DNA from 2 places in the Pseudoalteromonas sp. SG45-5 genome. Region 1 is predicted to be linked to the other one. Evidence: predicted binding sites of a transcription regulator. Region 1 holds the regulator's gene; the other holds the start of a gene.

What was found. Region 1 encodes MetJ, which represses methionine synthesis genes. Its sites were predicted from a motif close to TAGACGTCTAGACGTCTA; they were not measured.
Region 2: a site for MetJ is predicted at 2,452-2,469, ahead of H5119_RS05880 (methylenetetrahydrofolate reductase). Genes of this name have one in related genera too.

The regions. Positions count from the first base shown of each region.
Region 1 is NZ_JACJEM010000018.1:27,383-31,828, forward strand. Features, by position in the region: gene metL (bifunctional aspartate kinase/homoserine dehydrogenase II) at 1-760, opposite strand, end outside; gene metB (cystathionine gamma-synthase) at 781-2,028, opposite strand; gene metJ (met regulon transcriptional regulator MetJ) at 2,227-2,547, shown strand; gene H5119_RS07795 (malic enzyme-like NAD(P)-binding protein) at 2,618-3,859, opposite strand; gene rpmE (50S ribosomal protein L31) at 4,383-4,446, opposite strand, start outside.
Region 2 is NZ_JACJEM010000013.1:17,712-22,157, reverse strand. Features, by position in the region: gene H5119_RS05885 (pitrilysin family protein) at 1-2,262, opposite strand, end outside; gene H5119_RS05880 (methylenetetrahydrofolate reductase) at 2,513-3,469, shown strand; gene H5119_RS05875 (response regulator) at 3,649-4,446, opposite strand, start outside.

The DNA.
Region 1 (4,446 bases):
GCAAAACCGGATTGCCTAATCTGGCTAGCAAATTCGCTTGCCCGCGACACACTTTTGCGTACTTAATCGCTTTATTTACTTTACGGGGATCGGCGCTAAATATACCTTGCGTATCAGTCCAGATACTTACGTGCTTTGCATTACAGTAACTTGCTAATAAAGTCGCGCTGTAATCGCTGCCATTACGCCCAAGCGTTACGGTATCACCAAGGCTGTTGGACGCAATAAACCCAGTGACGACATTAATTTTATTACTGGCAATTAGCCCACTACATTGTTGAATATTTTGCGCATGTAATAATTGCCCGTCATTTAAGATAAACAGATTTCTGGCATCTTGCAGGCAAGCTTCAACATTAAGCTGCTGTAAATAAGCGGCCAATAAACGCGCCGACCATAATTCCCCATGAGCAAGCAATGCAGATTCTTGTAATTGTCCATTTTTAGCAAGCTCAGCGATTAAATTTAACTCTTCGTTTAATGTATGTAATGCATTGCGCTTAATATCTGCGTGCAGTAATTGTTCAATTAAATCACCTTGATGATTACTCAACTGCAACACAATATCAGCAACAGCTTGCGTGTCTTTTTGTTGATAGCTTTGCCACAAAGTTACTAAGGTATCGGTTGTTTTACCTGATGCCGACACAACCACACAATCACCTAATTGAGTGTGCCCTAAAATAATTTTTGCCACACTTTGATAACGTTCGGCCGACCCTAAGCTCGAACCGCCAAATTTATGTACACAATTAACCATATTGTACCAATCCATTTTAATCACCAAAGTGCCGGATGAGCAGCACTTAATTTAACATTGTTATTAGAAACGCCAGCCCTTTTCCCTGCGTGACTTTCGTTCTTTTTATACCCTGGTTTAACAAGATTAAATACGCGATCAAAGTCTGCAAGTAAATCATGTATATCTTCAATACCAACCGAAATACGGATAAGCGTATCGCCCACCCCCGCTTCTAAGCGTGCTTCTTCTTCCATTCCTGCATGAGTCATTGTCGCAGGGTGGCAAATTAGACTCTCCACTCCCCCTAATGACTCAGCTAAACTAAACTCTTTTAAGCTTGTTAAAAATGCAGCCGCATCGTGTATGTCGCCTTTAATATCAAAGCTAACCATGCCACCAAAACCAAGCTGCTGTACTTTCGCTAATTCATGTTGAGGATGCGACTCAAGACCTGGATAATAAACTTGGCTAACAAACTCAGATTCTTCAAGATACTTAGCAATTGCTAATGCGTTTTCTTGGTGCTGTTTTAAACGGATATTTAAGGTACGCAAACCTCGTAATGTTAAGTAGCTATCAAAAGGTGCCCCTGTAATACCAATATTATTTGCCCACCAAGCAAGTTCATCACCCAGTGCTTGTGTTGCGGTTATGACTGCACCACCAACAACATCCGAATGGCCATTGATATACTTAGTTGTAGAGTGCACGACAATGTCTACTCCAAATTTAATTGGGTTTTGTAATGCTGGTGACAAAAATGTGTTATCTGCTGCAACCAATGCACCGCATTGTTTTGCAATTTCAGTGACCGCTTTAATATCAGTTAAACGTAATACTGGGTTACTGGGTGTTTCTATCCAAATTAATTTTGGTTTAATCTCTAATATTTGATCAAGGCTCTGTTGTTTAGTTAAGTCTAAAACTTTAAGTTTTAATAAGCCGCGCTTTTGTAATGAAGTAAATAAACGATAACTACCACCGTAACAGTCGTGTGGGATCACCAATGTATCGTCGTGATTAAGTAGCTGCGTAGCTAAATGCACAGCAGCCATGCCTGTAGCTGTAATAATGCCACGCGCCCCACCTTCGAGCTCTGCAAGCGTTTCAGCTAAAATATCACGATTAGGATTACCGCTACGGCCGTAATCATATTGGCGCTTAGTATCAAAATCAGCAAACGAATACGTTGTCGACAAATAGAGTGGAGCTACCACTGCACCATGCTGTTTATCAGCCTCTATACCGCTACGCACTGCAATAGTTGCTTTATTTTTTCCACTCATACTTGTCACCTAATTAATTTGGATGTTTAGACGTCTAAAAGAGTAGTTTATTCAATTTAAGAAGTCAAAACATTTAAACCGCTAGATGGCTAAATAACAAGTATTTGACTATCTTTTTTAAATCGATAGAATTTCACGCATATTCACACGCTTTTATCTTGTGTGAGCAATTAATAATCTGAGGCAACGATACATCTTATGGCTAAATGGAATGGTGAGTATATTCACCCATACGCAGAACACGGTAAAAAATCAGAACAAGTTAAAAAGATCACCGTTTCGATCCCACTAAATGTATTAAAAGTATTAACTGATGAACGTACACGTCGTCAAATTAGTAACCTACGCCATGCGACAAACAGTGAACTATTATGCGAAGCTTTTTTACATGCATTTACAGGCCAACCTTTACCTAATGACGACGATTTACGTAAAGATAATGCCGAAAAAGTACCAGAAGAAGTGAAAAAAATAATGCAAGAAATGGGGCTTGAAGTACCTGTTTTAAATGAAGATTAAGCGTTTAAAAAACATAAAAAAACCTCAGTAATTACTGAGGTTTTTTTATAACTAAATTTTACTGCATACTTTACTGCATATAGTTTTCAGGTAGCTCAATACGCGCCACACCCGACTCAACAGCAGCAAGCGCCACTGCTCTTGCTATACGTGGAAGTAAACGTGGGTCCATCGGCTTTGGAATAATATAATGAGCGCCAAATTCTAATTTATCTACACCTGCGGCTTTTAATACTTCAGCCGGTACAGGCTCTTTAGCAATACTGCGAATAGCTTCTACTGCGGCTATTTTCATTTCGTCGTTTATCGCGCTTGCACGAACATCAAGTGCGCCACGAAAAATAAACGGGAAACATAAAACATTGTTAACCTGATTAGGGTAATCAGAGCGCCCTGTTGCCATAATTAAATCGTTACGTGCGCTGTGTGCGAGTGCAGGATCTATTTCAGGATCTGGGTTTGAGCACGCAAACACAACCGGCTTATCAGCCATTAACTTTAAATCTTCAGCACCTAATAAATTAGGTCCCGATACACCAACAAATACATCTGCGTCTGCAATTACATCTTGCAACGTACGTTTATCGGTATTATTGGCAAACAATTGCTTGTACTCATTTAAATCATCACGGCGTGTGTGAATAACTCCTTTGCGATCCAGCATATAGATATGCTCGCGTAGCGCACCACACTTAATTAGTAACTCCATGCACGCGACAGCAGCAGCACCGGCCCCTAAACAAACAATAGTCGCATCTTCAATTGACTTTCCCTGTACCTCAAGCGCATTAAGCATACCTGCTGCGGTAACAATGGCGGTGCCATGTTGATCGTCATGAAAAACTGGAATGCTACAGCGCTCAATTAACGCTTTTTCGATTTCAAAACACTCTGGTGCTTTAATATCTTCGAGATTAATGCCACCAAATGTATCTGCTATATTTGCAACTGTATTTATAAAGTCTTCGGTAGTACGGTGCTTAACTTCAATATCAATCGAATCTAGGCCTGCAAAACGCTTAAATAATAAAGCCTTGCCTTCCATTACGGGTTTAGATGCGAGTGGCCCTAAGTTACCCAGACCTAAAATTGCAGTACCATTAGTAATAACTGCAACCATATTACCTTTACCGGTATATTTATAAGCATTTGCAGGATCAGCAGCAATTTCACGCACAGGTTCAGCAACACCTGGGCTATATGCTAGGGCTAAATCTTGAACCGTTTCGGCAGGCTTGGTTAGCTCAATGCTGATTTTTCCTGGAACGGGATGAGAATGGTAATGTAGTGCTTGTTCACGAAAGTCTGACATAACGCGATTGTATCCTGCAATTTAAGTTAAAGTGAGAGGTGTTGTCTGGGTTACGATACCCTTATTATTTTTAAATTCCAAGCAATATCAGGTCTATCCTGTTATATGCTAGATTCATTAATTTAAGAGGTTTTTCAGTAACTTTGCGAAGATATACCGACATTTCATAAATAGAAATTCATATAAAAAGCATTTTTAGAGGTACTTTTAGCCGCGAGTCGTTTTCTCTAAAAACGACTGTCAAATTTTTAGTATAAATAACTATAAACAGCTTAATACTCTACTTTAAAAACATTTATCTTCACGTTAGCTACATTTAACAACTTAGTTAAAAATTGAACACTTCAAAATATAGAGACTATTGCGTACTTTGTCTGCAAAGGTTTATGCATACTCAGAATAAGAACAGGAAATAGTTATGCAAAGAAGATAACGTCAAAATAGGCAGAAAAAGTAAATAAAAGATGAATTTTAGACATAAAAAAAGCACCCTAAGGTGCTTCCTTTAACTAAATAGCAAAAATTACTTCTTGCTACCAAGTGCACCGAAACGCTTGTTGAAACGATCAACACGTCCGCCAGTGTCT
Region 2 (4,446 bases), on a different contig from region 1:
TAAAAAGCTGTTAGAACTACGGTGCTCACCAAAGTACGAACGCACAAGCCATAATGCAGTCCAGTCTTCACTGCTTCTAATCGTATCAATAGGGAAACCAAACGATACCGCAGTCGATTGCGCCGACTTTTCTACTATTGTTGCATGATGACCTTTGAGCGCTGGTGCATCAGGAATACTTAAACGGCTTTGCTCACCCTTTGGTAGCGTTGCAAAGTCGCTCATCATTTTAGCTTTAAGGTTTGCAGGCACAGCCCCAATTAAACCAACCGTGAGTTTAGATTGCGTAAGCTCGCTGTTATAAAACGCTTTAACATCATTCAGCGTCAACGCTTCTAAATCCGAAATATCACCATAGTTGTAGCTTTCGTAAGGGTGATTTTTGTAAATCGCACTGTATAGCACTTCTTTACCTAGCTCTTCATCGTTAGAGGCTTTTAAACCTGACTTAATACCGTCGATCATTTCTTTTTTAAGGCGCTTAAAGTCATCATCTCTAAAGCCTGGGTTTAGTAATTGATCGCTCACAAGTGAATACCACTGCGGTGCATTATCTTTATGGATACGCCCTTGGAACGACAACATTTCTTTATCTATTTGATAACCAAAGCTACCCGCAAGCGGATAAAGTGCTTTTTGGATATCTTTATAGCTTGTCGCCTGCGAGCCACCTTGTGCAAGCATAGCCGCAGTGAGCGCAGCAACACCTTTTTTGCCTTGTGGGTCGGCAGCAGCACCGGTATTGAATAAAAAGTTAACATCAATTAATGGCGAGCTATTGGTTTTATCAAGCACTTTAAATACAGGCGCCGCAGGTGTTTGTTCAAGCTTTGCAGTAAGCGCATTTAAATCAACTTCTTGCTCAAACCCTGGGGCTTTATCAAGTGCCGACATCGTTAATGTGGTACGGGCGTTATCGGTAAAGTATTTATTAGCAACGGCTTTAATATCTGCGCTGGTAATGTTATCTGATGATTTATACAGCTGGTTTATAACCTCTGGATCGCGCTCAAAATGCATGTAACTGGCAAGGGTTGATGCAATTGCTTGCGATGAGTCTAAACCATTAATAAAGCTGTATTTAAGGTTTGATTTTAAATCGCTCAGCTTTTGGCTATCTACAAGCTCAGTGCGTGCTTTTGCATAAGTTCGGTTAATTGCATCGCGTGCAGTGGCTAAATCATCTGCGTTTTCTACTTTAACAAATACGTGTAATAAACCCGGATCTTTAGTTTCTGGGTTATAGGTAAACATTTGGCTGGCAATTTGTTTGTCGACTACTAACTCTTGATATAAATCTGAATTACTAGAAAAATAAAGCTGTGAGATTAAATCAAGCGCCGCTCTGTCTTTTTTAGCAGGCTCCCACGCAGCGCCTTTGTACGATACAAGCAACCAATGCCCTGGTAGCGCTTTATCTTGCTGGTGCAAATATTTTGGTGCTTGTTGAACAGGCTCTGCTTTAATGTCAGCAACATAGTTACCTTTTTTCCAGCTTCCCCAATGCTTTTTAACCATTGCCATTGTAGCTTGTGGGTCTACATCGCCCACAATAACAAGTGACACATACTCAGGCTTATAAAACTTAGCAAAAAATTCTTTCCCGTACGCCATTTGATCTGGCATGGCTTCTATGTCTTTAAAAAAGCCCATAGTGGTGTGTTTATACGTGTGCTTATCAAACGCTTCTTCGCGTACAGCGCTTAATAATTTACGAATTGGGCTCGCATTGTTTTTTAAGTACTCACCTTTTACCGTTTGTGCTTCGGTTCTAAATTGCTCTTCGGTGTAGGTTAAGTTTTGAAAAATATCAGCTTCAAGCTCAAGTACTTTATCAAGGTGCTGCTTTGAAAAATTTAAATGGTAGTTTGTAAAATCGTTCGTTGTATATGCGCGGTTATCAACACCTGAATTTTTTAATATGTCTGAGTACACATCTTCTGGGTATTTTTGTGAGCCTTTAAACATCATGTGTTCAAAAAAGTGAGCAAAGCCTGTTTTGCCTTCTTCAACTTCGTTACGCGATCCAACCGATACCGGAATTTGCAGCGACACGACATCAGGGTAATCGGTTTTAACAACCATGACACGTAAGCCGTTCTCTAGCTCTTCAATTAAATAGTCTTGCGAAAAAACACGGTCATCAGCTTTATTTACTTGTTCTTGTTGTGCTGTTGTTTGCGTGCTTTGGTTTTGTTGCATGGCGCAACCCGTTAACGCCAGCGATACCGCTAAGCTGGTTGCTAATAATTTAAATTTCATTGTTGTCCCTTTTTAAATTGAGCAAATTTGTTGTCAGATTTAACTCTTTAATTATGCCCCAAAGCCAATAAATATAAGAGTCCCAAGGGGATTTATTATGTAAACAACTGTGTCAATTATAAATTATGGGAACAAGCACTATGAATAAACATCATGTTAGTTGAAAAACTTTCACTAAATAAATCTATCTAGACGTCTAAATGGCTGCTATATTGAATCCATCAGAATAAACTTAGCTGGAATGAGGATTATGGCTTTATCACTAAAAGAGAAAATAGAAGACACCAACCAAGGTGTTTATCTTATTGGTACTACCCCGCCTAAAATTGACACCGATAAAGCGCAATTGAAAATCATTGCAGAAAAGCTATTAGGTCGCTTACACGAAATTGAATACGACGGCGTAATAATTTACGACATTCAAGACGAAAGCAGCCGAACTAATCAAGCCCGTCCATTTGCGTTTAAACAAACTGTTGATCCGCGTGAATACAGCCATTTACTACGTAATTTATCTGCACAAGATGTGATTACTTATAAAAGTGTGGCACAGCGTGGCGTAGGCGAATTTAAGGATTGGCTAAGTGAAACTAAAAACGACTACGATTTACAAAATGTTGTTTTAGTAGGTAGCCCATCATCGATAGGCGATATAAAGCTAAGCTTGCCAGATGCGTATAAAGCGATGGCTGAGCAATCAGATGATTTCTTTTTAGGTGGCGTTACTATTGCTGAACGCCATTCAAGTAAACGAAATGAGCACGAACGATTAATAGAAAAAACAGCACAAGGTTGTCAGTTTTTTATATCGCAAGCTGTTTACGACGCACAAGCCACTATAGAGCTAATTACTAGCTACGCACGTACGTGTAAAGCACAGGGTATTATACCTCAACGTATTATATTAACGTTTACCCCGTGCGGCGGCGAAAAAACCTTAGAGTTTATGCAATGGTTGGGTATCTCAGTGCCAGAGGCAACTAAATGGCGCATGCTTGATGCAGACAATACATTAAGCGAATCAGTCCGTATTTGCCGCGAAAATCTCGACTTAATACTTAAAAGCTGTGCGCATTTAGATGTACCGCTGGGCTTAAATATTGAAAGCTTAACAAACCGTAAAGAAGAAATTGACGCGTCAATTAACTTATATCGTTTATTAAAGGCAATAATGGAATTAAACCTAGCCGAAAAGCAAATAGCTTAGGGCTGTTGATTTTTCAGGATTAGAATCAGTTCAATCTAGAAGGGGCTAAAAAGGTAGCGCGCTTGGCAGTTATGCATCGTTATCGCCTGCTTATGGGGAACAACCATTCGACACAGGCTATGTTTTTTCTAAAACAAACATATAACTGCTTGAGATAGATTTATGATCCTGAGCTCAGCTTATACACGTACCCATTTTGCAATCACTTCAAACATACTTTCGACTGCAATAGGTTTTGAAATATAACCATTCATGCCACTAGTTTGTGCTTTTAAAAGATCTGCTTCCATAGTATTTGCAGTCATCGCAATAATAGGTAAATCTTTAAATTTCGACTGTTTTTTTATTTCTATAGCTGCCGTATATCCATCCATTCTAGGCATTTGGCAATCCATTAACACACCATGGTAAGCTTTATGCTTTAGCGCTTCGAGTGCTTCAATACCATCAGCGGCTATATCAACTAACAAGCCATTTGAACGAAGAATTTGTGACGCAACTTGCTGGTTAAGTGGATTATCTTCGACTAATAAAATATGTGCGCCTTGTAATTTTTTTAGTGACGCATTCGTTGCAGGTTTGGTTTGTACTGTCGATTTTTTTAGCGGTTGTTTATGCAAAACCTGTAAAAGTAAGTTATAAACATTACTTTTTATAATCGGCTTTATAAGAATTCTATAGGTATTTTCAGTAAACCCATGCAAGCTTTCATTAAGATCCTGGTTTTCGTATGGCGCAATAATAATGAGTTTTTTTGCATTTATTTTTAGCTTATTTCGTAGTGACTCAGCGGTATCTACGTGTTTAAGCTTTAAAATTCGCCAATCTATAAAAATAAAGTCATAAGTTGATGAGTTAGTCAGCGTATCTAAAGCTTCACCTGCATTGTTAACTACACTTATATTAACTTTAAAACTGTTCAGTAACCTCTGCAATGAACATAATTTACTATCCGTACTCTCAATAATGAGTGCACA